DNA from 2 places in the Tsuneonella aeria genome. Region 1 is predicted to be linked to the other one. Evidence: predicted binding sites of a transcription regulator. Region 1 holds the regulator's gene; the other holds the start of a gene.
What was found. Region 1 encodes LexA, which represses DNA repair genes until DNA is damaged. Its sites were predicted from a motif close to GTTCCNCNCTTGTTCT; they were not measured.
Positions count from the first base shown of each region.

Region 2: GRI40_RS01920 (putative DNA modification/repair radical SAM protein) is a predicted target of LexA. The motif match lies at 8,328-8,343, and genes of this name have one in related genera.

Region 1 covers NZ_WTZA01000001.1:521,107-536,370, forward strand. Annotated here, with positions in the region: gene GRI40_RS02520 (anthranilate synthase component I family protein) at 1-191, shown strand, start outside; gene GRI40_RS02525 (phosphodiester glycosidase family protein) at 188-1,006, shown strand; gene pip (prolyl aminopeptidase) at 1,003-1,962, shown strand; gene GRI40_RS02535 (anthranilate synthase component II) at 1,959-2,543, shown strand; gene trpD (anthranilate phosphoribosyltransferase) at 2,540-3,532, shown strand; gene trpC (indole-3-glycerol phosphate synthase TrpC) at 3,529-4,314, shown strand; gene lexA (transcriptional repressor LexA) at 4,446-5,123, shown strand; gene GRI40_RS02555 (ComEC/Rec2 family competence protein) at 5,140-7,320, opposite strand; gene gltX (glutamate--tRNA ligase) at 7,350-8,756, shown strand; gene GRI40_RS02565 (citrate synthase) at 8,767-10,053, shown strand; gene GRI40_RS02570 (hypothetical protein) at 10,073-10,264, shown strand; gene GRI40_RS02575 (sensor histidine kinase) at 10,261-11,619, opposite strand; gene GRI40_RS02580 (hypothetical protein) at 11,619-12,578, opposite strand; gene GRI40_RS02585 (hypothetical protein) at 12,616-13,761, opposite strand; gene GRI40_RS02590 (Hpt domain-containing protein) at 13,850-14,152, opposite strand; gene GRI40_RS02595 (coiled-coil domain-containing protein) at 14,223-15,264, shown strand, end outside.
Region 2 covers NZ_WTZA01000001.1:379,797-395,060, forward strand. Annotated here, with positions in the region: gene GRI40_RS01875 (bile acid:sodium symporter family protein) at 1-166, shown strand, start outside; gene GRI40_RS01880 (DUF475 domain-containing protein) at 117-1,190, opposite strand; gene panB (3-methyl-2-oxobutanoate hydroxymethyltransferase) at 1,227-2,096, opposite strand; gene GRI40_RS01890 (amino acid permease) at 2,233-3,816, shown strand; gene GRI40_RS01895 (pyridoxamine 5'-phosphate oxidase family protein) at 3,899-4,381, opposite strand; gene GRI40_RS13770 (hypothetical protein) at 4,473-5,333, shown strand; gene GRI40_RS01905 (DUF6504 family protein) at 5,260-6,831, shown strand; gene GRI40_RS01910 (PilZ domain-containing protein) at 6,841-7,257, opposite strand; gene GRI40_RS01915 (alpha/beta fold hydrolase) at 7,373-8,221, opposite strand; gene GRI40_RS01920 (putative DNA modification/repair radical SAM protein) at 8,346-9,590, shown strand; gene GRI40_RS01925 (UdgX family uracil-DNA binding protein) at 9,616-11,055, shown strand; gene GRI40_RS01930 (error-prone DNA polymerase) at 11,128-14,727, shown strand; gene GRI40_RS01935 (extensin-like domain-containing protein) at 14,787-15,264, shown strand, end outside.

The DNA.
Region 1 (15,264 bases):
TCGACTCCTGTATCGTTCTGCGCACCGGAGTGGTGAAGGACGGTACCCTCCACGTCCAGGCAGGTGCAGGCATCGTGGCCGACAGCGATCCCCGATACGAACAGCGCGAGTGCGAGGCCAAGGCGGGCGCCTTGTTCGCTGCCGCGCGCGAGGCCTATCGGGTCGCCGCCGAGCCGGAGTTCGGTCAATGAAGTGGCACGCGGCGGCGCTAGCCGCTTTCGTGGCAGGCTGCGGGCCTCAAGCCGGCGGAGAGCCGGTAACACGGATCGACCTGGAAAATCCGGGCAAGGCGATTGTCGCCGCCCCCTCCCCTGCGCCGACGCCGAAAGTGGCATTGGCCTGCACGTCTGCCACGTTCGAAGGGGTAGGATTCACGCACTGTATCGCCGAACCGGCCCGGCACCATATCTCGACTGTCCTTGGCAACCCGCCCTTTCGCAACTTCGCCGCCATGGCCGCGGGCCGCCCGGACGACGCGCCTGCGGTGGCATTCGCGGTCAATGCCGGTATGTTCGACGGTGAAGGCAAGCCGATCGGCTATTACGTCAAGGACGGCGAACGCGGGCGCGAACTCAATCGCAACGACGGTGCCGGCAATTTCCACCTGAAGCCCAACGGAGTGTTTTTCGGCACCGGAGCGAAGTGGCGGGTCATGACGGCGGACGATTTCTACGCCCAGATCGGGGACCGCCCGCAGTTCGGCACGCAGAGCGGCCCGATGCTTGTGGTCGGCGGAAAGCTCCACCCGGAAATCACCGAAGACGGTCCGAGCCGCACGATCCGCAACGGAGTTGGCATTGACGGCTCCGGCCGTGCGCATTTCGTCATCAGCGAAGGCGCGGTCTCGTTCGGGAAGATCGCACGGTTCTTCCGCGACATAGCGAAGACACCAAACGCGCTTTACCTCGATGGTTCGGTATCGGCGCTGTGGGACCCTGCCGCTGACCGGATGGACGCGCGCGCCCCGATGGGCCCCATGATCGTCGTAGAGGAACGCGACCAATGACCGAACGCCGCAGGCTCTACCCCGAAATAGAGCCCTACGAGACCGGCATGCTCGATGTCGGCGAAGGACATTCGCTCTACTACGAGCGCGTCGGCACACCGGACGCGAAGCCGGCCGTGTTTCTCCATGGCGGCCCCGGCGGCGGAATGCATCCCAACCATCGGCGGCAGTGGGATCCGGCGCGTTACGATGTGCTGCTGTTCGACCAGCGCGGCTGCGGGCGATCGCTACCGTTCGCAGGCATCGAGGCCAACGACACATGGCGGATCGTCGATGATATCGAACGGCTGCGGGCGATGTGCGGCCACGCCGCGTGGCAGGTGTTCGGCGGCAGCTGGGGCGCGACCCTGGCCCTCGCCTATGCGCAGAAACACCCGGAGCGAACGACCGAACTGGTCCTGCGCGGTGTTTTCCTTGCCCGCGAACGGGAAAAGCACTGGCTTTACAGATACGGCGCGAGCGAGATCATGGCGGAACAATGGGACGCCTTCACAGGCCTCATTCCCGAAGCCGAGCGGGACGATCTTGTCGCAGCCTACTACCGCCGGCTGACGAGCGAGGATGAACCGACACGGCTGTCAGCGGCGCGGGAGTGGTCGCTGTGGGAAGGATACGTCGCCACGTTACTGCCCTCGCCCGGCCTGCTCGACGAATTTGCGGACCCTGCAAAAGCCGTCCCCTTCGCGCGCATTTGCGCCAAGTTCTTCCTCGAGAACTTCTACCTCGATGAAGCGCAGCTCTTGCGGGATGCCGATCGCATTCGCGGGATACCGGGCATCATCGTGCAGGGCCGCCACGACATCTGCACTCCCCCCGCCTCCGCCTTGGCACTGAAGAAGGCCTGGCCTGAAGCGGAACTCTGGATCGTGCCGGACGCAGGCCACGCCGCGAGCGAGCCGGGCATCGTTGACGGACTCGTGCGGGCAACCGATCATTTCGCGGATCGCGCACCATGATCCTCGTCATCGACAACTACGACAGCTTCACGTTCAACCTAGTCCACTACCTCATGGAACTGGGCGCGAAGGTGCAGGTGGAGCGAAACGATGCGATCTCGGTGGCCGATGCGATGCGGATCGGCACGACCGGCATCGTGATTTCGCCCGGCCCCTGCACGCCCGACCAGGCCGGGATCAGCCTCGATGTTGTCGCGGCCTGCGCGGCCTCGGCCCGCGCCCTGCTTGGCGTGTGCCTGGGCCATCAGGCGATTGGACAGCACTTCGGTGGCCGGGTAGTGCGCGGTGGGTTGATGCACGGCAAGACCTCGCCCGTCACGCATGACGGCAGCGGCGTTTTCCTGGGACTGCCCTCCCCCTTCAACGCCACCCGCTATCACTCGCTGGTTGTGGAAGACGTGCCTGATGTGCTGGCCGTCAATGCCACGGCGGACGATGCGCATGTCATGGGTTTTCGCCACGTCGACCTTCCAATCCACGGCGTCCAGTTCCATCCGGAAAGCATCGCTACGGAGCACGGGCACGCGTTGCTGGCGAATTTCCTCGCGATCTGCGGCGGGCTTGAAAGGACGACGACATGAGAACGCTCCCGCAAGCCGAACCTCACCTCGATGAAAGCGAGGCCGAAGACGTCTTCGGTGCCTTGCTCGACGGCGAAGTGGATGAAGCGGAGACCGCCCGCTTCCTGTGCGACTTGTCTGACCGCGGGGAGACCGCGAGCGAGATCGCTGGCGCGGCCCGGGCGCTGCGCGCGCGGCTGCTTCCGGTAACGGCGCCCGATGGCGCGATCGACGTTTGCGGAACCGGCGGCGACGGACACCACACCCTGAACGTCTCCACCGCCGTCAGCCTGGTGGTCGCGGCCTGCGGTGTGCCGGTGGCAAAGCACGGGAACCGCGCGGCCAGCAGCAAGGCCGGCGCCGCCGATACGCTCGAGGCGCTGGGGCTCGACATGGAAGCGGCGGGAAGAACGGCAGAGAAGTCTCTGGAAATCCTCGGAATTGGGTTCCTCTTCGCTGCCAACCACCACCCTGCGATGCGGCGTATCCAGCCCATCCGTCAAAGGCTCGCCCGGCGGACGATTTTCAACCTGATGGGCCCGCTATCCAATCCCGCCGGGGTCGGGATGCAGTTGATCGGGATCGCGCGCCCCGCCTACGTTCCCATCTATGCCGACGCCATGGCGCGGCTCGGCACCGAGCGGACGCTGATCGCATCGGGCGACGAAGGACTCGACGAACTTAGCCTTGCCGGTGGCAACGAGGTCGCCGAAGTCCGCGGCCATGAATGGGAAATGCGGCGCGCCCGTGCATCGGACGCAGGCCTCCCCACCGCGCCGATCGAGGCGATCCGTGGCGGTGACGCAAGGCATAACGCGCGCGCCCTTCAGGCGCTGCTGATGGGCGCCCCCGGCCCATATCGCGACGCGGTGCTTTTCAATGCGGCAGCGGCCCTGATGGTGGCGGGACGGGCGACCGATTACGTCGGTGGGGCCGCCATGGCAGCCGAAGCGCTCGATACGGGCGCCGCTGAGCGGCTGCTTGCTGACTGGATCGAGCTCGCCCGATGAATCGCCTCGAAGAAATCTGCGCGAGAAAGCGCCTCGAAGTCGCCGATCGCAAGGCACGGGCGACGCTGGACGATCTGGATAGCGCAGCGCGCGGCCTGGAAAAACCCCGCGGGTTCGAGGCGGCTCTCCGCCGGCGGTCGCGGGATGGGTTTGCTCTGATTGCAGAGATAAAGAAAGCTTCGCCCTCCAAAGGCCTGATCCGAAGCGATTTTCGCCCTGCCCAACACGCCATCGCATACCAACGGGGCGGCGCGGCATGCCTTTCAGTGCTGACCGACGAACACTTCTTCCAGGGTCACGACGACTATTTGGCCGACGCGCGCCGGGCATGTGCCCTTCCGGTGCTGCGGAAGGACTTCGTGGTCGACCCGTGGCAAGTCGCTGAAGCGCGCGCCCTTGGTGCCGACGCGGTCCTGCTTATCGTGGCCGCCCTCGATAACGCGAAGATGGCCGAAATCGAGGCCGCTGCCCTGGAGCGCGGCATGGATGTCCTTGTGGAGGTCCATCACGAACGCGAACTGGAGCGTGCGGCTGTGCTCCGGTCCCACCTTGTCGGCGTAAACAACCGCGATCTCAAGACCTTCACGACAGATCTTGATACCACCCGGCGGCTCGCGCGATTGGCGCCGGAACATGTTCTTCTCGTCGCGGAGAGCGGCATCCGGTCGCACGCTGACTGCGAGCATCTGGCGGAATCCGGGGTCCGAACGTTCCTTGTCGGGGAAAGTCTCATGCGGGAGGACGACGTGGAAGCCGCGACCCGCCGGTTGCTTCAGGGCTGAACGCGCTCACCCATCCGACCAAACCGGTGCAACCCACCAACGCTTGACGCGCCACCAGAAGTTGCCTAATTGTTCCACGTTCGTTCCGATGCGGAACATTCGCCTTGGTAACATCTGCAAAGGGCCCACGCATGCTGACTGCCAAGCAACGCGAACTTCTTCAGTTCATCACGCTTCGTCTCGAGGCCGACGGTGTTTCGCCGTCGTTCGAGGAGATGAAGGACGCGCTCGATCTCAAGAGCAAGTCGGGCGTCCACCGACTGATCTCTGCACTCGAGGAACGTGGGTTCATCCGCCGTTTGCCCAATCGCGCCCGCGCGCTGGAGGTGGTTCGGCAGCCTGGTGATTCTGTTCCGGCCCCGCGGTCGAAGCAAGTGGCCGAGACTCACGCATTCAAGGCGGATCGCCGTCCGGAGCCCGCCAATGACGTTGTCGACCTGCCGCTTCACGGGCGGATTGCCGCCGGCGTTCCGATCGAGGCATTCGAAGGCGAGGCGACCCTCCCCGTTCCGGCCGCGCTGCTTGGCCCCGGGGAACACTACGCGCTCGAGGTGTCCGGCGATTCCATGATCGAAGCGGGCATCTTCGACGGCGATTTCGCCCTGGTACGCAAGACCGACGCGGCGCGCGACGGCGAGATCGTGGTCGCCCTTATCCGGAACGAGGAAGCGACTCTGAAGTACCTGCGGCGCGAGAACGGGATGATCCGGCTCGATCCGGCGAACGGCGCCTACGATCCCCAGATCTACCGGCCTGCCGAAGTGCAGGTCCAGGGCAAGCTGGCAGGCCTCCTCCGGCGTTATCACTAGGACGCGGGCGGAACATTCAAGTCCCGCGTTTCGTCCACCAGGGAAGGGCGCCTTGCCCTTCGGCAACCGAGCGCACGTGCGCATCGTCAAGGTCGATCGCGAGGCCGCCGCTCTCGGTTAGATAGCGTCGGTCCGCCTTCAGCCAGCGCGGTCGGCAACTGCGCGGAAGCCAGCGATCGGCGATGACGATATCGGACAGCTGGCACGCCGCGGACAGCGCGCGTTCTTCGATCCGCGATCGATTGCGCGCCATGAGAACGGTCCAGTCGCGGCCGCCCCGGTGGATTGTCATGGTGCAGAAATCCCGGCTGCACCGCGCGCCTGACCATTCCCCGATAGGCAGCGGCTCGCCCTGCATCCCTGCCAGCTCCAGCAAGTTGTCCCTTGCAAACGTGCTTCGCCCTTCGCGCAAGACGATCAGTCGCTCTCCCTCTCCCGTCACGCCAACATGCTTGCCGTCGCTGGCGACCAGGATATCGGGCACAGGCGTTGTAATCAAAAGGCCGGATGCGACGGCAACGGGAATTAACCCGAACAGCCGCCGGCGGCCTTGCCAAAGCGCCAGCCACAGGCCCCCGCCGACAAACAACGCGAACGCAATCCAGCTCATCTGCGGCATGAGCTTGACCGCGCCCGGCTGTGATGCAGTGAATTGCGCGATATCGAGCAGAAGCGAAAGCGACTTCCCGGTCAACCACCAGAGGGGCGCCCCGGCCCCGACCAGATCGAACAGCAGGGCGGCAGCGATCAGGGGCATCGTAACGAAGGTCACCAGCGGGATGGCCACGACATTCGCTAACGCGCCGTAAAAGCCCGCGCGATGAAAGTGGAACAGCACGATCGGCATCAGGGTCAATTCGATGACCACCCCGGTAAGAAGGAGCATCAGGAGCCGCCGCGCCATCCGCTCCAGCCAGCTTTCCTCGCGCGGGGCGAGGAAGGCGCGAACGGGGCCCGCCCCGTGCAGCGCGACGATCGCGATGACGGCGGCAAAGCTCATCTGAAAGCCGGGGCTCGCCACCGCCTCTGGCCAGAACAGCATCACCACGAAGGCCGCTGCTGCCACCATCCGGAGCGATAGGGGCTCCCGTCCCAAGGCCAGCGCCCCCAGGACGAGCAATGCCCCGATACAACTGCGGACCGTCGGCACCTCCGCCCCCGTCAGAAGCGTGTAGCCGACGCCTGCCACTGCGCCACAAACGGCCGCCGCCAGGGGCAGCCGAATTCGCAAGGCGAGCCACGGCCAGAGTGCGAACAAGCGCATGGCAAGGACATAGGCGCCCGCGATCACTGCGCTGACATGCAATCCGCTGATGGACAGAAGATGTGTCAGGCCGGAATCGCGCATCGCCTGCTCATCGCGCTCCGAAATGCCACCGCGGTCGCCGCTGGCAAACGCGGCCGCGATGCTCCCCTCGGAGCCGGCGACCTGCGAACGGACATGTTCAGCCAGGGAACGCTGCCACCGGGCTAGCGCGTCCCGCCGGTGCGGCGCCTCCACAATTTCGACGCTCCCGACCGCGCTACCGGTCGCAGAAAGCCCTGAGAACCACGCCGTCCGTGCGAAGTCGTAAGCGCCCGGTACCATCGGCGCCGCGGGCGGCATCAGGCGCGCGCGCAGGCGGACACGCGCACCTTCCGCAACCTCGGAGGCCAGCTTGTCGGCCGGGACGTTCACCCGAACCTTGCGTGCCTGCCCGGTGTCACCCTCCCGGTAGGCGAGCGTGAGGCGAACCCTAGCCTGCGCGGGTTGGTCTTCGCGCTCCAGTACGCGCCCATCCAGCATCACCGTCATGGGCCGCTCGAGAGGCGGCGTCCCGACGATGGAAGACCGCGTCCAAATGAGCGCGACTCCGATCGCGAAGACCAGACCAATTGTGACCGCTGCGAGGCGAAGGTGGCTGCGGTCGTCCCGCCCTCGCCAGTGGAGCAGCGCCAGCGCCGCCACGGCGAGCCCGCCCGACAATGCCGCGATCCAACCCGCCGGACGAGCAAGCACGAACCAGACAGCGATCCCGCCGGCCAGCGCCACCGCCAGCCACGGCGCCCGGTCGAAACCGGCTGAGTCCAGCCAACGCTCCGCGCGGTCCGCGAGGGTGGACAAGCGCAGCGTGTTCCGCCAAGGCGGCTGCTGCATCGCAGCATCGATCGATGGCTCCTCACCCATGGGCACGAGCGGGACGGTGCGGATCGCCATGTAACCATTGGATAGGGAATCGAATTCGGATGGCAAGCGCAAGCGGAGGAGTGGTCACCCGCTTCGCCCCCTCGCCCACCGGATTCCTCCACATAGGCGGCGCGCGCACGGCCCTGTTCAACTGGTTGTATGCCCGCCGACACGGCGGAAAATATCTCTTGCGCATCGAGGACACCGATCGCGCGCGGTCCACCGAACCCGCGATCGCCGCAATCTTCGACGGGCTGGGCTGGCTCGGCCTGGAAGGAGACGAGCCGCCCGTGTTCCAGTTCGCCCGGTCTGAACGCCATGCACAGGTGGCGCACCAGTTGCTGGAGCGGGGCGCGGCCTATCGTTGCTACCTGACCCCCGAAGATCTCGCCACGCGCCGCGCCGCCGCCCAGGCGGAGCGCCGCACCTTCCGCATCGACAGCGAATGGCGCGATGCCGATGCGTCGTCCTGGCCATCCGACCGGCCGTTCGTGGTGCGCATCAAGGCGCCGCGCGACGGAGAGACGACGATCGCGGACGAAGTCCAGGGCACTGTCACCGTTGCCAATGCCGAGCTGGACGATTTCGTACTGCTGCGGTCCGATGGTACGCCTACGTACATGCTGGCCGTGGTGGTCGACGATCACGACATGGGCGTGACCCACGTCATCCGGGGCGACGATCACCTCAACAACGCGTTCCGCCAGCTCGCGATCATCCACGCCATGGGCTGGCCTGAACCGGTCTATGCCCACGTGCCCATGATCCTGGGCGGTGACGGCGCAAAGTTGTCCAAGCGCCACGGCGCGGTGGGGGTGGACGCCTATCGCGACGAGATGGGGCTGATGCCGGAAGCGGTGTTCAACTACCTCCTGCGCCTCGGCTGGGGTCACGGCGACCGCGAGGAAATCTCGCGCGACGAAGCGGTCGCACTTTTCGATCTTTCGGGCGTCGGCCGGAGTCCGAGCCGCTTCGACATGAAGAAGCTCCTCAATCTCAACGGCCACTATATCCGCGAGGCGGATGATGCCCGTCTGGCAGAGCTCGTGGCCCCGCGGATCGGCCCTGACGTGGACCGGGCCTTGCTGACCGCCGCCATGCCGCAGCTCAAGCTGCGGGCAAAGGACCTGGTCGAACTTGCCGCCGGCGCGCGGTTCCTGTTCACACAGCGGCCCCTGCAACTCGATGAAAAGGCGGCAGCGCTGCTGACCGACGACGCGCGCGGGTTGCTCGCAAACATTTCTGACCGGCTGAAAACCCAAAACGACTGGACCCTCGCGGCGCTGGAGGCCAACCTCAAGGCATATGCGGAGGAGGTGGGCCTCGGCCTCGGCAAGCTCGCCCAGCCCTTGCGCGCGGCGCTTACCGGCACAACCACGTCGCCGGGCATATTCGATGTACTAGTCCTGCTGGGGCGCGACGAGGCGCTCGCGCGCATCGACGCACAGGCACGAACCGAAGTTTAAGGAGAAGACGATGGCGGACACGCAGGCGGCGCTGAGCTATAACGAAAAGGGCATCGACCTGCCGGTCCTGGAGGGCACGGTGGGGCCCCAGGTCATCGACATTCGCAAGCTCTATTCGCAGACCGGTGCGTTCACGTACGATCCGGGCTTCACGTCGACCGCGAGCTGCGAAAGCTCGCTGACTTATATCGATGGCGATGAAGGCGTGCTGCTTCACCGCGGGTACCCGATCGGGCAGCTTGCGGAACATTCCAGCTTCATGGAGGTCAGCTACCTGCTGCTCAACGGCGAGCTTCCATCCAGCGAAGAGCTCGACGAGTTTTCCTACACCATCAGCCGCCACACCATGCTGCACGAACAGCTGGCGACGTTCTATCGCGGGTTCCGGCGGGACGCGCACCCCATGGCGATCATGTGCGGCGTTGTGGGCGCGCTGAGCGCATTCTATCACGACAGCACGGACATTGCCGACCCGCAGCAACGCAAGATCGCCAGCCACCGCCTGATTGCGAAGATGCCGACGATCGCGGCGATGGCGTACAAGTATTCGGTTGGCCAGCCGTTCCTCTATCCGGACAACTCGCTGTCCTACACCGGCAATTTCCTGCGAATGACATTCGGCGTTCCTGCCGAACCCTACGAAGTGAACCCCGTGGTCGAACGCGCCATGGACCGGATCTTCATTCTCCACGCCGATCACGAACAGAACGCATCGACCTCCACAGTTCGACTGGCCGGCTCCTCGGGCGCCAATCCCTTCGCGTGTATCGCCGCGGGCATCGCCTGCCTCTGGGGCCCGGCCCACGGCGGAGCCAACGAGGCTGCGCTGAACATGCTGAAGGAGATCGGCACGCCGGACAAGATTCCGCACTATATCGACCGCGCGAAGGACAAGAACGATCCGTTCCGCCTGATGGGCTTCGGACACCGTGTGTACAAGAACTACGATCCGCGCGCGACCGTGATGCAGAAGACCGTGCGGGAAGTATTCGAAGCGCTGAAGGTCAACGACCCGCTGTTCGAAACCGCCTTGCAGCTGGAAGAGATCGCACTGAACGATCCCTATTTCATCGAGAAGAAGCTGTTCCCGAACGTCGATTTCTATTCCGGCATCATCCTGTCGGCGATCGGATTCCCGACCACGATGTTCACCGCGCTGTTCGCGCTGGCCCGCACCGTGGGCTGGGTGGCTCAGTGGAACGAGATGATTTCCGACCCAGGCCAGAAGATCGGCCGCCCGCGGCAGCTTTACACGGGCCCGACCGAGCGGGATTACGTGACGGTCGACAAGCGCTAATCGCGCACGATCGGGCTGGTTGCGCAGGTCCTTTGGCCTGGCGCTGTTCCTCTCCGGCGACCTGTGGGTGCTGCAGGGATTGGGGATCGTGATGTGGCCGGCCGGGAGCTCCATGCTCGCCGACCGGTCCTTGGCGCTTTACGGAGCAATCACTGCGATCGTCGGGGCGCTCATGTTCGTGGGCGGCTCGGCACGCCGCCACCGCGGCTAGTCGCTCGCGGGCACCGCCAGGGTGAATCGCGCGCCGGAACCCGGCACGCTCTCGACCGTCAGGTCCCCGCCCATCGCACGCGCCAATCGGCGCGAGATGTACAGACCCAGGCCCGACCCCCCTTCCGAACCCCGGCCAAGGCGTTCGAACTTCTCGAACACCCGTCCCTGCTGCTCCGGCGAGAGCCCCGGCCCCTCATCGCCAACGGTGACGAGCGCCCGCTCGCCGTCCCGTCCCAATGACAACGTGACAGCGGAGCCTGCAGGGGAGTAGTTGATTGCGTTGCCGACCAGGTTGAGCAGGACCTGAAGCACCCGCCGGAACTCGCCGATTGCGGGCTGGTGCTGGCCGTCGGGCGTAATCAGCGTGATGTCTTTCGCCCGGGCCCGCACGCCCAGGATGCCCACCGCCCTGCGCGCGACGTCGGCAAGATCGATGCTGTCGGGGGCCGTCGTGAAACCCTCGGCCTCCACCACCTCCAGATCCGACAGGTCTTCGATCATCGAGAGGAGGTGTTGTCCGGCGGTGGCGATGTCCGCAGCGTAGTCGCTGTACTCATCGGCCAGCGGACCGGCCAGGCGCGCGCGTATCGTTTCCGCATTCGCGATGATCCGCGCGATCGGCTGGCGGAGCACGGGCGTCAGTTCACGGCCGAAACCCGGCGGCAAGCTCGCCTGCTCTGGCGGCGCCAATTGAACCTCCGGCAAAGGGGCGTCGGCTACCAGCAGCAGCTCGAAGCCGGCGCTCCCCGGCTCGGGCCGGCCGAGGGGCACAAGGGTCACAGTCCAGTCGCGGCTTGACCCCGGCACCCGGCACCGTGCCCCATCGAGCAGGCGCCAGTGGGCTGGCCGCCGTTCCGCCAGGTCCGTGAAAGTGACTGAGGCGGTCCATGGCTGGCCCCCGCCCTGTTGCAGTGCCCGTTCGAACTCGGCCAGGTCCGGCGCGTTGACTTCGACTGTCAGCGGCCGCTGTTCCGGGTCGAGGCGCGCGGTGAGATCAGCCATGTCGCGGTCGATCGCAATCCGCCGCGCCGCTGCTTCGTGGTCCGTTTCCGGCGGCCGCGGGGTCGCGGACCAGTTTATAACCTCCACCAGGCAGCCGTCATCGCCTGGCAGCACTTCGATCCAGGCGCGAACGATTTCGTCGCCATCCAGCGCCTCGATCGTCCGCGCCAGGCGCAGGCCAAGGTTGCGCGACTTGCGTACGACCTCCAGCAACTGCGGAACGGCCACGGTGCCCGGCATGTCACCCCCGCAACGCCGTTGCAGGCCCGCGAGCAGCTCGTCAGCCTCGACCATCCGGTCCGCGCCATCGGTGCGGGCGCGTGCGAGTACGGCGGTTCCGGCCAGTACCATCAGCCGGCCGACGAGCGGGATGAGGCGGAAAGCAGCGCGCGGGCCCTGTCGGCGCCCAGGCTGTCAAGCTCCGGAGGCAAGGCGCCCTCGGGATGAAAATAGAGAAACTGCTCCTCGATGGCCCTCGGCTTCAGGCCGGCCGCCCGCATGGAAAGGGCAAACCGTGCGATCTGCCGATCGTTGGTTGCAAGGACCGTGAGCGCGCGATCCTGGTGGGATGCGGCGGAAAGCGCGGTGAGGAAGATCGCGACGCCGGCGTGGGCCACGGACAGCGCGGCGAGCATCCCCGGCCCCATGCCATGCACTAGACGCGCCAGGCGGGCGAGCCGGCTGGCCCCTTCGTCATACGATTCCCGCACCCGCGCAAGAGCGCCGGAAACCCCCTCCTCCTGTTCGCCGACGTGGCTGCGCCAGGACGCGATGCACAGGTGGAGCAAGTCTGCCGGGAGCTCACTCAGCGGCAGCTCCATGCGCCGCTGTTGCTGGACGAAACGCGCCTGCGCCGCAAGGGCGGCCATCGCCGCGGCTGCGGTCGGTGCGTCGTCGGACGACACGAGCGCTTGCAACAGGGGCGACAGGACGGGATCGATCGCGTTCTGCGCCTCGAGCCGGGCGGTGGCGTGCCACTCGATCGCGAGCGCGTGACAATGGGCGGTCAGCGCCCTTTCCGCCAGCAGTGTGTCCGCAAGCGCGCCGGCGAAGGTCGCGGCGAAGGCGCGGGGGTCGTCCACCTCGGCGGCCTCGCCTTGCGCCAGCAGCAACTGCCGCGCAATGTCGTTTACCATCCCCCGCACCCGGGTCAGGATCTCGTCGCTGAAGAGCGAGTGATCATGGTTCGCCAGCAGGTGACCCAGCACCGGACCAATCGTCCCGAGCACGGCATCCCCGTGCGCGAGCGCGTCAAAGAGAATTCTCTCTGCCGCGAAATCACCGGACGAATTGATTGCATTCTGGTCCATTTGGCCGGTTTTGTAGCACGCCGTGGTTAAGCACGTGTTAGCCGCGCTGCCGCGGCCAGAACAGCCACAGCGCAAGACCCAGCGATGCCAGCAGCGCCATGCTTCCGGGCAAGCGATCGGCTGCCGCGGCGATCGCCAGCAAAACGAAGACGGCGGCCCGGTCGCCCAGCGGCCGCAGGGGGCGGGGGGCGGCGGGATCGCCGGACAATCGCACCGCGGCAGCAAGCATCAGCGCCGCGAACGGGGCCGGCCACCCGCTGAACGCGACCGGGCTTGCCGCGACGGCGATCAGCGCCACATCGAGCAGCGCGTCCCGGGCCGGCGCAAGCCAGCGCGGCGCCCGCTCCCCCGTCCCCGCCCGCGCGAAACGCCCCAGCGCGGTCGCGGCTTCGGAAGCGAAGGCGGCAACCGCCAGGGCTGCGAGCGCGGCGACAGTGTAGCCGAGATACCCCGCGATTGCTCCACCGCCTGCCAGCGCCGCGGCCACCCCGAGCGCGACCCGCGATGCGCGCGCCGGAAAGGCGATGCGTGCGTTGGCCAGGCGGGCGACCCGGTAGGCGAGGTAGTCTCCCGGGCGATCCGCTGCGGGCGGTGGAACATGGCGCAGGTACCATTCGGCCTGGTGACGATCGGCGACCGCGCGACTGCCGATCAGCGCCCACTGACCATCATCCAGCCATTTCTCTGGAACCGCCACGCAGTTGCCGCCCCGCTGCAAGGCCACGCGCAAGAGGCCCGACACCGGGTCCGCATCGGGCGGCAGCGCGGCGAGCGCCTCGACCGCGTCTCCGCGCGTGGCGAGGACACCGGCCCAGGCATGATCGCGGTCGATCCGTTCGAACCCCAGTTCGACCGCGTTATCCGCGGGAAACGTGGCGATGCCCGTCCGGCTACCCAGCGCCTGTCCGAGCCACCCGTTGTCCGGCATGACCCCCGGCGCATAGACGACCAGCGTATCGGCCGCCGATACGAGGCCCGACAAGCCGCGATGATGGGGAACCGCGTGAAACGTGGCGCCGCGCCGCTCCGCCTCGTGCTGCACGGCCGCAAGATCGGGCGAAGGACCGTCCGCCAGGCAGACGATCCGTTCGCAGGCCAGCGCCAGTGCCGAATGGAGCTGGTGCCACGCGATCGGGCGCCCGGCCAGTCGCGGCGCATCTTCGCCCGCGGGGCCCATGGTCAACAATGCGATGCGCAAACCGCCCAATCCCCGCGTCACAAAACGGACGCGTTTCTACGGGGCGGACAACGCCTTGGCTAGGCCGGCGACCTCACCCGGTGGTGAACTCGTCGCGAAAGCGCTCGATCCTGCGGACCACGGTGGGCTCGCCCGGCGCAGCCGCGATGGCTTCTTCCGCCAGCGCCATCAAGTCGCCGGCATGAAATCCCGCGGCAAGGCCCTTGAGCCGCTGGGCGGCGATCGCCCAGTTGCCATCGCACCGCGCACGCTTGAGCTGGTCGAGGTGCCGGTCGAGGCTGTCGCGAAACGCGCCGCGCAGTTCGGCGAGCAGGACGGGATCCCGCCCCGCCGCGGCCGCCAGCGCGGCATCGAATGCAAGGTTTTGATATGCCATGGCCCGCACGGCATAACGGCCGGAGATTAAGACACTGTTTAACCATACCGGGATGGTGTAATTCGCTGCCATGAGTGGAGGAACGCACATCCGCGCCGTAGGGCTCGGCAACCCCGCCGAAGGGCCGGTCAACCATGATGAAGCGGCTGCGGAGCCGCTGACGCTGGACGAAAGCTGGGCCGAGGCCGAGGTTCACGCCGAAGTTGACGCCCCGCTTCACGAAAGCGGTGACTGGGATGCGTCGCCCGCACGCGGCGGTTCGCGGATCGCACCCGCACTTGCGATATCGGCGGTGCTGGCGTGGACGGCGTTCTTCGCCTGGGCAAACTGGACGGCGGTGACCGGCGGCATCTCTCCGCAAGGAGGATCGCGGCTCCTGATCGACTGGACCATCCCCGTCCTCCTGGTCGTGGCGGTCTGGCTGCTCGTCATGCGCATGAGCCGGCGGGAAGCCGGGCGGTTCGCCGATGCGGCAGTGGCCCTGCGGTCGGAAAGCGAGGCGCTCGAAGCCCGTCTCTCCACCGTCAACCGCGAACTCAGCCTGGCGCGCGAGTTCCTCGCCGCGCAATCGCGCGAACTCGACACGCTGGGGCGCGTGGCAACTCAGCGTATCGGAGAGCACGCCGATCGCCTGCAGAACCTGGTGCGCGACAACGGCCAGCAAGTCGACGCGATCGCCGGGGTGAGCCGCGCGGCGCTCGACAACATGGACCGCTTGCGCAGCGACCTGCCGGTGATCGCCAACGCGGCGCGCGACGTATCGAACCAGATCGGCGGCGCCGGCAACACCGCGCACGAACACGTTGCCGAACTGATCGCCGGCCTCAACCGGCTGAACGAATTCGGCCTCGCCAGCGAGCGGCAGGTCGGCTCGCTCCGGTCGCGAGTCGATGCCGCGATCGCCGCGTTCGAAGCGCAGGCCACCCAGCTCGACGAGATCGCGGGCAACCGCTTCGCGGCCCTTCGCGAACGCAGCGAGGCATTCCGCACGGAGATGGACGGGCGCGAGGTCGAGGTGCTGGCCGCGATGCGCCATCGCGCCGATCGCCTGCGGGCCGAGATCGAGAGCACCGCCAGCGCAATGGAATCGCACGAGGAGGAACTCCTGCGAT
Region 2 (15,264 bases), 140 kb from region 1:
CCTGGCGATGGGCGCGCCGCTGGCGTCGGTGCTGTTCCCGCCCGCGGCTGCCGGCATGATCCTGTTGCCGCTGCTGGTCTATCACCTGCTGCAGCTGATGGTGAGCGCGCCGCTGGCTAGTCGCCTCGCACGGCGTCCTCGACAGGCTCCGGATTGTTGCGGTTGAACCGCACCGACCACCACAGCGACAGACCGATCAGGATCGCGCCGATGAGGCCCGTGATCGTTTCCGGGATGTGCCAGCGCGCCGACAGCAGCATGATGCCGCCGAGCACGATGATCGCCCAGAATGCGCCGTGTTCGAGATAGCGATACTGGGCGAGCGTGCCCTGTTCGACGAGGTGGATCGTCATGGAGCGGACGAACATCGCCCCGATCGACAGGCCGAGCGCGATGACGATCATGTTGTTGGACAGTGCGAACGCGCCGATCACGCCATCGAAGCTGAAGCTGGCGTCGAGGATATTGAGGTAAAGGAACCCGCCCAGTCCGCTGCGCACCGCCGCACCGGCAAGGCGCTGCTTCTCCTCGCTCAGTTCCAGCAGCGTGCTGATCCCCTCGACCGCGATGAACGTGACAAGGCCAAGGATGCCGGCGACCAGGAATGTCAGCGCGTCCGCATCCGGCAGCACCAGCGAAATGCCCCACAGGGTCAGGAGCAGCAGCGCGATCTCCGCCGCGGGAAGGGCGGAGAATTTGCCGAGGAACCGCTCGACCGAACCGATCCAGTGAACGTCTTTCTCGCCATCGAAGAAGAACTTGAGGCCGACCATCGCCAGGAACGCGCCGCCGAAACCGGCGATACCGACATGCGCGCTCGACACGATGCGTTCGTATTCGAGCGGATCGTTGAGCGACAGGTTCACGGCCTGCACCGGTCCGAGCCCGGCCGCGATCGCCACGATGGCGAGCGGGAACACGATCCGCATCCCGAACACTGCGAACAGGATACCCCAGGTGAGGAAGCGCCGCTGCCAGGTGCGGTCCATGTCCTTCAAAACCGACGCGTTGACCACGGCGTTATCGAAGCTCAGCGAAATCTCGAGGACGGAGAGCACGACGACGATCCACAGCAACTGGAGCATGCCCCCGACGCTGCCGGTGCTCGATAACCCGTACCATGCGCCAAGGCCCAGGCAGACGATCGTGAAGATGAGCGAGAGTGTGTAGAAGCGCTTGAGCGTGTCCATCGTGATTCCGAATGAGCGGGGGCAGGAAGTCGCGGATTACCGCGGCTGGTATGTCTGGTCGCGGGTGGGGAATGTGCGCGAACGCACTTCGGCGGCATATGTTTCGGCGGCTTTCGAAATGACAGAGGCGAGGTCTTCGTACCGCTTGACGAAACGCGGCACGCGCTCGAACATGCCGAGCATGTCTTCGGTGACGAGAACCTGGCCGTCACATTCCGCCGACGCGCCGATGCCGATCACGGGAATCTCCAGGCTCTGCGTCAGGGCGACCGCGATGGGTTCCACGACACCTTCGGCGACGACGGCGAACGCGCCCGCTTCCTGCACGGCCTTGCCATCGGATACGATCCTGGCGTGTTCTTCCTGGCTGCGGCCGCGCGCGCCATAGCCGCCGAGCGCGTTGACCGCCTGGGGTGTCAGGCCGACGTGGGCCATGACCGGAATGCCGCGCTGCGACAGGAAGGCGATCGTTTCGGCCATCGCCGCGCCGCCTTCCAGCTTGACGCCTGCGGCGCCCGTTTCCGCCATGATCCGGCTCGCGCTGTCGAACGCTTTCTGCGGGCTGGCTTCGTATGCGCCGAACGGCATGTCGACGACAACGAGGCTGTGGTAGCTGCCGCGAACGACGGCGGCGCCGTGCGCGATCATCATCTCCAGCGTGACCTGGAGCGTGGACGGCAGGCCGTAGATGACCTGGCCGAGGGAATCGCCCACCAGCAGCATGTCGCAATGCGTGTCGAGAAGCTGCGCCTGGCGCGCGGTGTACGCGGTGAGCATGACCAGCGGATCGCGCGTCTGGCCGCCCGCCTTGCGACCCTTGATCGCCGGCACGGTCAGCCGCCGCATCGGCTGCGGGGTGGGCGTCGCGCGGCTGGTCGCGGTGTCGAGCTGGAACGTGGTGGACATTCGCGGGTCTCTAGCTGCGGCACGGAGACGGGGAAAGCCCGGACATTACGGCTTGCGCTGACCATCCACCACGCTAGCTTCGCGCGCCATGAGGGAGGCGGGCCGCCAACGGCCGCCTGACAAGAGGATTGGGGTCATGTTACTCGACCGGATTAAGCCGCTCGACGCCATCTTGGCGACGGCGCAGAAGAAGTCACTCCATCGTTCGCTCGGCGCCGTGCAGCTCACCCTGTTCGGGATCGGCTGCATCATCGGCACGGGCATTTTCGTGCTGACCGCCGCGGGCGCGCAGAAGGCCGGCCCCGGCCTGATGCTGGCGTTCATCATCGCCGGCGCGGTCTGCATCGTTGCCGCGCTCTGCTATGCGGAGATCGCCGCGATGATCCCCGTCGCGGGTTCGGCCTACACCTACAGCTACGCCACCATGGGGGAATTCCTGGCCTGGACGGTCGGCTGGGCCCTCGTCCTCGAATACGCGATCGCGGCCTCGGCCGTTTCGGTGGGGTGGTCAGGGTATTTCACCGGGACCATCTTGAACGAATTCTTCGGCGTGCAGTTACCTGCCTGGCTGAGCGCCGGGCCGCTCGCGCTGGGCGGCGCGGCGGGCGGTTTCATCAACCTCCCGGCGCTTATCATCGCCTTGCTGGTGACCTGGCTGCTGATGATCGGCACGACCGAAAGCGCGCGGGTCAACGCGGTGCTGGTGGCGATCAAGATCACCGCGCTGACGATCTTCATCGCGCTGACGCTGACCAGCGCATATTTCGATCCCGACAAGTTCAACCCGTTCCTGCCGGCCGGCCTGTTCGGCGGGTTCGGTTCCGGGGTTGGCGCAGTCGGTGCGGCGGCGACGATCTTCTTCGCATACGTCGGGTTCGACGCGGTTTCGACGGCGGCGGAGGAAACCCGCAACCCGCAGCGTAACGTGCCCATCGGGCTTGTCGGGTCGCTGCTCATCTGCACGATCTTCTACATCCTGGTCGCGGCCGGCGCGGTCGGCACCATCGGCGGCCAGCCGATCATGGGGCCGAACGGCGTCCCGTTCCCCGCCGGTTCGGAAGAGCTTGCCCGCCAGTGCGCGATGGCGGCCCATGCCGATGCGCTGGTCTGTTCCAACGAGGCGCTGGCGCATGTGCTGCGGCAGATCGGTTTCTCGGGCATCGGCAACATGCTGGGCATCGCGGCGTTCCTGGCGCTGCCTTCGGTGATCCTGATCCTGCTGTTCGGCCAGACGCGCATCTTCTTCGTGATGGCGCGCGACGGGCTGCTGCCGGAGAAGCTTTCCGCGGTGCACCCGAAGTGGAAGACCCCCTATATCGTGACCGGCATCACCGGCGCGATCGTGGCGGTTGCCGCGGCGTTCCTGCCGGTCGGCCAGCTTGCGGACATCGCGAACGCGGGCACGCTCTATGCGTTCTTCATGGTCGCCATCGCGGTCATGCTGCTGCGCAAGCAGGCGCCCGACCGCAAGCGTCCGTTCCGGGTGCCCGGCCTGGCGATCGTCGGCCCGCTGACGATTGCCGGCTGCCTGTTCCTGTTCCTCAACCTGCCGCTGGAAGCGATGCTGGTGCTGCCGGTGTGGACGGTTATCGGGTTCGCGGTCTATTTCGGCTACAGCCGCCGGAACAGCCTGCTGGGCCGCGGTATCGTGGAAGTGGTGGACGATATCGGCGGGCAGGAACATTCCTTCCCGATCGATGTCCCCGAGGACGCCCGCTAACCGCGGTCAGGCCGTAAAGGCACAAAAAGAAAGGGCCGCCTTTCCGTACGGAGAGGCGGCCCTTCCTGCATCGCGGGGTGCGTCAGAGCGCGGTTTCGGTGTGCGTGCCCGCCGTGTCGCCGCGGACATCCATGCCGAGCGCCATCTTGGCGGTAGTGATGACGCCAAGGTCGCTGTCCCAGATCTCGGCCTGGCCCAGGTCCATCCGGAGCATCAGCAGGTTGGGATCGTCCTTCCCGCCCGGGAACCATGCCTCGACAAAATTCGACCACTGCTTGTCCAGCCGTTCGCGGCTGGTTTCTTCGCTCAGCACCCCTTCGAAGCGGGCGAACAGGTCGTGTCCCTTGCCAGCGAACGTGCAGGTGGCGGGCCCCATTTCGGAAAGGTGACCGTCGCGGTTGGTGAAGAACCAGATTGCGCTGTTGGCATCCTTGTCGAGCTGGGCCGTCATCACGAGGGCATCGTTGGCCGTGCTCTGCAAGGAAACGAACACGAATGGCGAGTCGGCGAAATTGCGCCAGAACTTTTCCTTCAATTCGTCGGCATTGCCTTGATCATATTTCATGGGCTTCCCTTTCTTTCCTTGGCGAACGGGGCGGGGGACAGGTTGTTCCGACCGTTGCGAATCGATCCATGATGGAACATAACCGGAACAAATGAGTCGATATTCCGCCATGCCACCGCTTGCCGAAATGCCGACCGCCGCCGGTCTTGCCCGGGTGTCCGCCACGGCGCCGGCATGGCGGCCTGGCCTTGCCGCCGTTCGGCATAGCGAAGTGTTCGCCAGTTCGCGGGAAGCGAGCGGGGCGGCCGCGGCGCTGGCGCTGGCAGCCGATGCACTGGCGGCCGATGCACTTGCGACAGAAAAACCGACGGCAGGAAAACCGGCGGCAGGGAAACCGGCGGGGGCTTCTTCCGCGCTGGCCGAAATCGCGGATCGCCGCGCCGTGCTGTGGGTGCAGGACAAGGCCGCGCTGCGCGTGGGCGGGCGTCCCTATCGTCCCGGCCTGCCCGCCGCCTTCCGCAACCGCCTGATCCACGTGGTGGCCAACAAGGTGGAAGACGCCTTGTTCGCGCTGGAAGAAGGGCTGCGCTGCCGCGATCTGGCCGTGGTGATCGGGGAACTGGCGGGCAACCCGCGCGCGCTCGATTTTACCGCTTCGCGCCGGCTTACGCTGGCGGCCGAAAGGCACCGCGTGCCATTGTGGCTGGTGCGCCTCGATGCCGAACGCGACCTGTCGTCCGCGCGGATGCGGTGGGACGTTGCTGCCGCCCCTTCACCCCCACCGCGCTGGAACGCCGCCGCGCCCGGCATCCCCGCATGGCGTGCCGAGCTGTTTCGCGCACGCCGCCATCCCCCTGGAACATGGACCCTGCACGATGACGGACATGGCCTTGCCGCGGCCCGCCTCGTCGCCGATCGCCCCGCGGGCCCCGATACCGGTGCAGGCACGGCCTCGCCGCATCCTGTCGGTATGGCTGCCGCGGCTGGCGATCGATCGCTGGCGGCTTGGTAACGGGCTGGCGCCGGGCGAAGGCGCCGACGCCGCGCCACTGGCGCTGATCGCTGAAACCGCACACGGACCGCGCATCGATGCGGTCAACGCCGCCGGTCTTGCCGCCGGCGCGCGAAGCGGCATGATGCTGGCCGATGCGCGGGCGTTGTATCCGGCGATCCAGGTGGCACCCAGCGATCCACCGGGCGACCATGCTTTCCTGGAGAAGCTGGCCGTATGGTCGCTATGCTGGGGTCCATGGTCGGCGATGGATGCGCCCGACGGCCTGCTGATCGACATGACCGCGGTCGCGCACCTGTTCAGCGGGGAGGCGGAACTGCTCGCCGATGCCCGCGCGCGCTTTGCCGCCCGGGGCCTTGCCGCCCGCTTCGCCATCGCGCCGACCGCCGGCGCGGCCTGGGCGTTGTCGCATTATGGCCCCGACGGCACGATCCTGTCTCCGGCAGACGACATCGCCGCCTGCCTGGCGGAATTGCCTGTCGCATCGTTGCGCCTGGATGACGCGGTCGTGGCAGTGCTGCGCCGCCTGGGGTTGAAGCGTATCGGTGATCTGACCGGCCGGTTCGGCGAACGCCACGGACGCGATGCGCTTCACCGCCGGTTTCGCGCCAGGTCGGCGGTTGCCAATCCGCTCGTCCGGATGGACCAGCTGCTCGGCAAAGTGTCTGAACCGTTGCTACCGGTCGTCCCCGCTAGCATGCCGCTGGTCCAGCGCCGGTTGATGGAACCGATCCGCCACCGCGAACTGCTCGATAGCGTGATGGCCGACCTCGCCGATGACATGGCCCGCGAACTAGAAAGGCTGGGGCAGGGTGCCCGCCGGCTCGAACTCGGCATGTGGCAGGTGGATGGCGAGGTGACTGTCCGGAACCTGGAACTGGCCGCCGCCACGCGCGATGCGGGGCATATCGTGCGTCTGTTCGCCGCCCGGCTCGACGATGTGGACGCCGGCTTCGGCATCGAATGCGTGCGGCTGCGGGCAAGCTGGGCCGAACCGCTGGCCTCGGCGCAAGCGGATATCGAAGCCGCGGCGGAGGATTCTGGCACCTCGCTGGCGGCGCTGGTCGATCGGCTGACGGTGCGCCTGGGGCCGCAGGCCGTGCGCCGTCCCGTGCTCCACCCCAGCCACATTCCCGAACGCGCCCAGCGCTGGCAGCCGCCGCTGGAACCCGAACCGCCGCAGCAGGGCGAACTGGCGTTCCATGCCCGCCCGCTCAAGATGCTCGACAAGGCGGAATCGATCGCGGTGCTCTACGCGACGCCCGACGGCTACCCGCAACGTTTCCGCTGGCGGGGACAGGTGCACGACGTGGTGCGGGTGGAAGGGCCGGAACGGATCGCGCCGGAGTGGTGGCGCGAGAAGGGCACTGCCCGGCTGCGCGATTATTATCGCATCGAAGACGCGCAGGGCCGGCGGTACTGGATCTATCGGCTCGGGATCCTGGGCGATGGGCGCGGCGGGGTGCCGGACTGGTTCCTGCAAGGCCTGTGCGCCTGACTGCCCCCGCTACTCCGCCGCCACGTCCGCCACGGTCTGAAACGATGCCCGGAAGGCTGACCGCTTGCGGCCCTGCGCGATATTGCCGACATGCGCGATCGGCATTTCGATCACCCGGTTGACGCTGGCCGTCTCCACCACCACCGCCGGGTCGAGCGCACGCGCGAAGGATACGCCGCACTGGCCGTTTTCCGACCAGATCACGGTGCATACGGCTTCCCGGCCGGCCCAGCGCAGCAAGGCGGTGGAACCGGCCTGGGGCGGATCGATCACTGCCAGCCGGGCGCCGCTTTCCGAAATGTCCCACAAACTGCCCGACGCGCGCGACGTCATCGTCTCCAGCACCGCCTCGCACGTCACTTCCACGCGGCGTGACGCCCGGCGCTCGAAAAAGTCATCGGGCTCGTAGACGCGCAGCGGTTCCATCCCTGCCACAGTTCATCCGCAACCCTAATATCGATTGTCGGAACATGGTTTACGCCCCCGCAAGAGACCCGGGGAGGCGCAAGGAAACGCGCGATCCGTAAACCTGCCGGGCCGGTCAGGCGGCCCCGCCGCTGCGACCGCCCTGGTCGAGGAATGCGACCAGGTCTTTCGCCAGCCGCTCGGTCTGCGTGGCGAACACGGCGTGCGGCTCCCCACCGTATTCCACCAGCGTGGCACCCGGCACGGCTTTTGCGACCGCGCGCGCGGTGGCATCGATCGGCACGGTGACGTCCTTGGTCCCGTGGATCACCAGCGTGGGCATCGTGAAGCTGGCGAGATCGGGCCGGAAATCGGTCGTGGCGAACGCTTCGGCGGCTTTCAGGGTGGCGTACTGGCTGGCGTGCATGGCGGTCCTCCACGCCCAGTCTTTCTCTTCCTGGCTCACCTTGTTCACCAGCACCCCGTCGCCGTAGAAATCCTCGAAGAAGCCGGTGAAGAAGTGGCGGAAATCCTTCTTCATCCCGGCAGTCATCTGGTCGAAGGTCGATTGCGGCACGCCATCGGGATTATCGTCGGTCTTGAGCATGTAGGGCACGACCGATGCGATCAGCACTGCCTGGCTCACGCCGCGGCCGCCATGCCGGCTTAGGTAGCGGGCGACTTCGCCGCCTCCCATCGAAAAGCCGACAAGGGCCGCATCGACTTCCACGCCGGCGTCCGCCATGACGTCAGCCAGATCGTCGGCGAAGGTGTCGTAATCATAGCCCGTGGGCGCATGATCCGAATGCCCGAACCCGCGCCGGTCATACGCGACCGCGCGATAGCCGCTGTCCGCCAGCGCGATCATGATCGGGTCCCAGCTGTCGGCGGAAAGCGGCCAGCCGTGAATGAGCATCACCGGACGGCCTTGGCCGAGTTCCTTCCAGCGTAACCTGGTTCCGTCCCGGGTGGTGGCAAATGGCATCGCGCGTTCCTTTTCTGGAGGTTCCGGCACGAAACGGATGGTCGCACCCGCCAGTTCCGCCGAGCGTGATCGTCACCGAACGATTGGTGTTGGCGAATCTGTTGCGAGAACATATATAGAACGAATGGGTCCGTTAAGCACGATAGAGAAGCTCGCCATCCTGGCCGACGCAGCGAAGTACGATGCGTCGTGCGCTTCGTCCGGCACCACCAGGCGCAATTCCACTGGGGGGAAGGGGATCGGCTCGACCGAAGGCATGGGCATCTGCCACGCCTATGCGCCCGATGGCCGCTGCATCTCGCTGCTCAAGATTCTGCTGACCAATCACTGCATCTTCGACTGCCACTATTGCATCAACCGCAAGAGCTCGAACGTGCGCCGGGCGCGGTTCAGCCCGCAGGAGGTCGTGGACCTCACGCTCAGCTTCTACCGGCGCAATTATATCGAAGGGCTGTTCCTGTCCTCAGGCATCGTGAAATCGTCGAACCATACGATGGAACAGATGGTCGAAGTGGCGCGGATCCTGCGCGAAGAACACGATTTTCGCGGCTACATCCACCTGAAGACCATTCCGGAGGCGGACCCCGAGCTGGTGCATCAGGCGGGGCTCTACGCCGACCGGGTGTCGATCAACGTGGAATTGCCGACCGATGCCGGTCTCGTCCGGCTCGCGCCCGACAAGGATGCGCGCCAGATCGCAGGCGCCATGGGCAAGGTGAAAAGCGATATCGTCGAAACCCGCGACGCGCGAAAACGGTTCAGGCACGCGCCGCGCTTCGCCCCCGCGGGACAATCCACCCAGATGATCGTAGGTGCCGATGCGGCAACCGATGCGGATATCGTGAGCAAGGCGAGCCGGCTGTACGACAGCTTCCGCCTGCGCCGGGTCTATTACAGCGCGTTTTCGCCCATTCCCGATGCCAGCGCGGTGCTGCCGCTGAAGCGCCCGCCGCTGGTCCGCGAGCATCGCCTGTATCAGTCGGACTGGTTGATGCGGTTCTACGGCTATCAGCCGGCGGAAGTCATGCAGGCGACCGAAGCGGACGGCAACCTGCCGCTCGACATCGACCCCAAGCTCGCCTGGGCGCTGAAGTTTCGCGAACGCTTTCCCGTGGACGTGAACCGTGCCGGGAAGGAGGCGCTGCTGCGCGTGCCGGGCCTGGGCGTGCGGGCGGTCGAACGGATTCTCGCCAGCCGCCGCCACCGGACGATGCGGCTGGATGACGTAGCGCGGCTCACCGTCTCGATTGCCAAGGTACGGCCGTTCATCGTCACCGCCGACTGGCGGCCGGTCATGCTCACCGACCGCGCCGATCTTCGCGCGCTGCTGGCGCCGAAGACCGAGCAGCTTGAGCTGTTCGCGGCATGAGCCTGTGTTTTCGGCCTCGTTCGCCATGAGCGCGCCCTTTCGCGACATGCGCCTGCCCGGCGCGTTCGGCGTCACGTTGCCCGAGCCCGATGACTTCGAGTTCTGGCGCGACCAGGCGCGCGCGCTGGTCCAGCGCGACGTGCCGCCCGACCGGGTTGCGTGGATCGAGCCGGGCGGCGCGGGGGACTTGTTCGCAGGCGGACGGCGCCGCCTTCCGAGTCCGGGCGCCGATGCCCCGCCGGTGCGCGCCAGCCGCGCGTTCGTCCAGTTGGCGAAGACGGCGATCTGCCATTCCGATCCCGAACGCTTTGCCCTGCTCTATCGTCTGTTGTGGCGAATGCAGGGCAGTCCGCGCCTGTTGGAAGACGGCGCCGATCCCGAAGTGCGCCGCCTGGACGAAATGGCGCGCGCGGTGCGCCGCGACATCCACAAGATGCGCGCCTTCGTCCGCTTCCGCCTGGTCGAAGGCGGGGATGGGGGCGCGGGCGAACATTACGTCGCCTGGTTCGAACCCGAACATCACATCCTGCGCGCCAACGCGGGGTTCTTCGTCCGCCGCTTCGCCAACATGACGTGGTCGATCCTCACCCCCAGGGGGTCGCTCCATTGGGATCGCGCCGTGCTGGAAGAAGGGCCGCCTGCGCAGCGTTCCGATGCGCCCGCGGGCGATCCCACGGAGGAGCTGTGGCGCAGATATTATGCATCGATCTTCAATCCCGCGCGTTTGAAGGTCGGGGCGATGCTGAAGGAAATGCCCCGCAAATATTGGAAGAACATGCCCGAAGCGGCGCTCATTCCCGAGCTTGTCGCAGGGGCGCAATCGCGGGAGTCGCAGATGGTCGCCGCCGGCACGCTGGAGATGGGTGAACGGCCCACGTCGCTCTCCGCGATCGACAAGGCGATCCACGCCTGCCGGATGTGCCCGATCGGTCTGCTCGACAACCGGGCGGTGATGGGTGAAGGTCCGCGCGATGCGGCCCTGATGATCGTGGGCGAACAGCCAGGCGACCAGGAAGATCTCGCTGGCCGCCCGTTCGTGGGCCCGGCAGGGCAGCTGCTCGACCGGCACCTCGAACGCGCCGGGATCGACCGGCGCAGCGCCTACGTCACCAACGCGGTCAAGCATTTCAAGTTCGTCCAGCGCGGCAAGCGGCGGCTGCACCAGACACCCACCGCCAAGGAAGTCGACATCTGCCGCTGGTGGCTCGAGGGGGAGCGCGAACTCGTCCAGCCCAGGCTGGTCCTCGCGATGGGGGCGAGCGCCGCGCGCGGCATGCTCGGCAAGACGGTGAGCATCTCGAAAGTGCGCGGGGCGCCGCATCCGCTGGAGGATGGGAGCGAACTGTGGGTCACCGCGCACCCGTCCTACCTGCTACGGCTCGATGGCCCGGCGCGCGAGGAACAATCGCGCCTGTTCGACGCCGATCTCGCCGCGGTGAAGGAACGGCTGGAGGAACTGACGTGATCCGGCCGCCTTCCCCGATCGTCATTCCCGCGCCTGCGGGGATGCCCGCACCTTGATGAAGGCGGGCGCACGATGCCCGAAAACGATTTCCAGATTCCCCGCCGGCGGATCGAAGCCGATCCCGACCTGATCGACGCGCCGCCGCGCGCGCCCTTCGTCGAACTGGGGGTGACAAGCTGCTTCTCGTTCCTGCGCGGTGCGTCGCTTCCCGTGGACCTGGTCGAACGCGCCTGGCGGCTTGGCTATGACGCGGTCGGCATCGCGGACGCCAATTCGATGGCCGGGGTGGTTCGCATCCATGGCGCGGCGCGGACGCTCAAGCTCACGCCGGTCATCGGCTGCCGGATCGAGACGATCGAAGGGCTGGCGTTCCTGGCCTATCCCACCGATCGCGCGGCCTACGGACGATTGTGCCGGCTGATCTCGGCCGGGCGGATGCGCACGATCGACGGCGAATGGCAGGACAAGGGCGCGTGCCACATATCGCTTCCGATGCTCGCCCAACATGCGGAAGGCGTGCAGCTTATCCTGTTGCCGCCGCGCGATCTGGCGGATGCGTTCACGATCCCGGTTGCGAACAACGTCGTTCCCTTGCGCCGCGCGGATTCGGCAACGGATCTGGCAGAGGACGCCGAGACGCGGAACGCGATCGCGTTTGCCGACATCCTCCCCCACCTGACGCGGCAGTTCCCCACGCTGCGCCATCTTGCCGCCAGCTATCTTTATACCGGTGACGATATCGCGCGGATCGACCGGCTCGATGCGCTCGCGAAGGCGAACGGTCTTGCGCTGCTCGCCACCAACGACGTGCATTATCACGTGCAGCAACAGCGCCCCTTGCACGACGTGATGACAGCGATCCGGCACAAGACCACGGTGGCGGATACCGGCCACCTGCTCCATCCCAATGCCGAACGGCATCTCAAATCGCCAACCGAGATGGTCGCGCTGTTCGGCCGCTGGCCTCACGCCATCGCGGCATCGCGCGCGGTGGCCGATGCCTGCCGGTTCAGCCTCGAGGAACTGAAATACGAATACCCGAAGCGCGATTACCCCCAGGGCATGACGTCGCAGGAATACCTGGTCGACCGGACGATGAAGGGGGCCGAATGGCGCTATCCAGACGGGATACCCCGGGCCGTTCGGGACACGCTTCAACGCGAATTCAGCGTGATCGGGAAGCTTTCGATCGCGCAGTATTTCCTGACCATCAAGGAAATCGTCGATTTCGCGCGCAGCCAGGATCCGCCCATCCTGTGCCAGGGACGCGGCAGCGCGGCCAATTCGGCGGTATGCTTCTGTCTCGGCATAACCGAGGTCGATCCGGCCGAGCATCAGTTGCTGTTCGACCGTTTCCTGTCCGAGGAACGCAACGAACCGCCCGATATCGACGTCGATTTCGAACACGAACGGCGCGAGGAAGTGATCCAGTGGATTTATCGCACATATGGCCGCCAGCACGCGGGCCTGTGCGCGACCGTGATCCACTACCGCCCCCGAATGGCGATACGCGAAGTCGGCAAGGCGATGGGGCTGAGCGAGGACGTGACCGCTTCGCTCGCACGCACCGTGTGGGGCGGACACGGACGCGAGATCGACGAGGACCATGTCCGGCGCGAAACGGGGCTCGACTTGTCCGATCCCTATTTGCGGCGGGTTCTCAAGTTGACGAGGCAAATGATTGATATGCCACGGCATCTCAGTCAGCACGTCGGTGGTTTCATCCTCACCGACTGCCCGCTGGTCGAAACCGTTCCCATCGGCAACGGCGCGATGCCCGATCGCAGCTTCATCGAATGGGACAAGGACGACATCGACGAACTGGGTATCTTCAAGGTCGATATCCTTGCGCTCGGCATGTTGAGCTGCATCCGCAAGGCACTCGAACTGGTCGGCACCCACCACGGCGTCTCCCACACGATGGCGACATTGCCGCAGGAGGAACCGGCGGTTTACGACATGCTGTGCGAAGGGGATTCGCTCGGCGTGTTCCAGGTGGAAAGCCGGGCGCAGATGAACATGCTGCCGCGTTTGCGTCCGCGCGAATTCTATGACCTCGTGGTGCAGGTGGCGATCGTGCGGCCGGGGCCGATCCAGGGCGACATGGTCCATCCTTATCTCAAGGCGCGGCGGGAACACCGGCAAGGACGGACCGATTTCAATCTGCCGAGCCCATCGCCGGATCACGGCCCGGCCGACGAGCTTTCCTCGATCCTTGGCCGGACATACGGCGTCCCCATCTTCCAGGAACAGGCGATGAAGATCGCCATCGACGCCGCCAAGTTCTCGAATGCCGATGCCAATCGCCTGCGCAAGGCGATGGCGACGTTCCGGTCGCGCGGCATGGTGAACGAACACCAGGACATGATGGTCGGCCGCATGATCGCGCGCGGTTACGATCCCGAATTCGCGCACAATTGCTTCAACCAGATCAAGGGCTTCGGCGAATACGGATTCCCCGAAAGCCACGCCGCCAGTTTCGCGCACCTGGTCTATGTGTCGAGCTGGCTCAAATGCCATTACCCGGCGGCATTCGCGGCGGCCTTGCTCAATTCCCAGCCGATGGGCTTCTATGCGCCTGCGCAGATCGTGCGCGATGCCGAAGAACACGGCGTCGTGGTGCTGCCGATCGACGTCAATCATTCGGAATGGGATTGCACCTTGGAACCGGTGCCACACGCGTGCCCATCGCGTCCGCGCCCTCGCAAGAACGGGGAAAGATGGCGTCATGACGGCGGTTGGGGCCTGCGTCTCGGCTTGCGCCAGATCGACGGACTGCCCGAATTCGTCGCCGCCCGACTGGTCGCGGCGCGGGAAGCCGAAGGTCAGTTCCGCGATGTGCGGGACGTGCGCGATCGGGCCGGTATCGCTGCGGCCCATGTCGAAAGACTGGCCGCTGCCGATTGTTTCGGCTCGCTCGATCTGCCGCGGCGCCAGGCCTTGTGGAACGCGCGTACCCTGGTGGGCGCGGGGGATCTGCCCCTGTTCGCCGCCGCGCGCGAACGCGAGGAAGGGGCCGAGCGCAAGGCAACACGGCTGCCCGCGATGACGCTGGCCGAGGAAGTCGTCGCCGACTACCAGACTCACCGGCTGAGCCTGAAGGCGCATCCGCTGAGCTTCCTGCGCCCGTCGCTCACCGCCCGCGGGTTCGTCCGTGCCGATGACCTGCGGGACCGCAAGTTCCGTTCGATGGTGAATGTCGCGGGCGTGGTGCTGATTCGCCAGCGGCCGGGCAGCGCCAAGGGCGTGTGCTTCATCACGCTGGAGGACGAGACCGGGGTAATCAATCTCGTGGTCTGGCCCGACATGATGGAAAAATACCGCAAGGTCATCATGGGGGCCCGGCTGATGGAGGTGCGCGGCAGGGTGGAGTACGATGACGAGGTAATCCACGTCATCGTGCACCACCTGACCGACGCCACGCACGCGCTTCATTGCCTGAGCGACGAACTGATCAAGACGCCGATCGCGCGCGCGGACCACTGCAACAATCCGCTGCCCGCCAGGATCAGTCCTGCAGGCGAAGGGCGCGATGGCGCCGTGCCGACAGTCCCGCCGTGCGAACCGCCATCCCCCGGCAATCGCGATTGCGGCTTTACCGGCGGGCACCCACGCGATGCGCGGATCGTGCCGAAACTGTTGCCGCTGCCGCCCTCGCGCGATTTTCATTGAGGGCCGGCGAAGGGCGGTGTCGCAGAAGAACAAGTCGTTCTCTGCGGCGTTGTCCCGGCATGAAATTCAGCTGGTTCGACAGCCTGGCGATCGCCGCATTGATGCTGGGTGCCGTGCTCCTCGGCGCGAAAGCCTGGCTCGACGCCCATCCCGAACACAATCCGTGGGCGCCGCTCGACTTGCGCGACCCGCTGGGCTGGGCGACGGCGCGCAAGCTCGCCGCCCTGCGCACGGACGGGCCAGCCTGCCGCGCCGTCCTGGAGCGGAGCGACGTGGCATTCACTGCGCTCGATCCGGCGGGCGCGGGTGCATGTGCCCGGCCGGACCGGATCGTGGGAGATGATTTCCCGCTGGCCCCCGGCCGTCCTGTCACGACATGCGCAGTGGCGGCTGCCTTCGCCCGGTGGGTGGAGAGCGGGGTGCGCCCCGCGGCGGAAGAAACGCTCGGCTCACCCCTGGACCGGATCGAGCATTACGGCACGTATTCCTGCCGTCGCCTCTATGGCCGGTCGAGCGGCGCTTGGAGCGAACACGCCA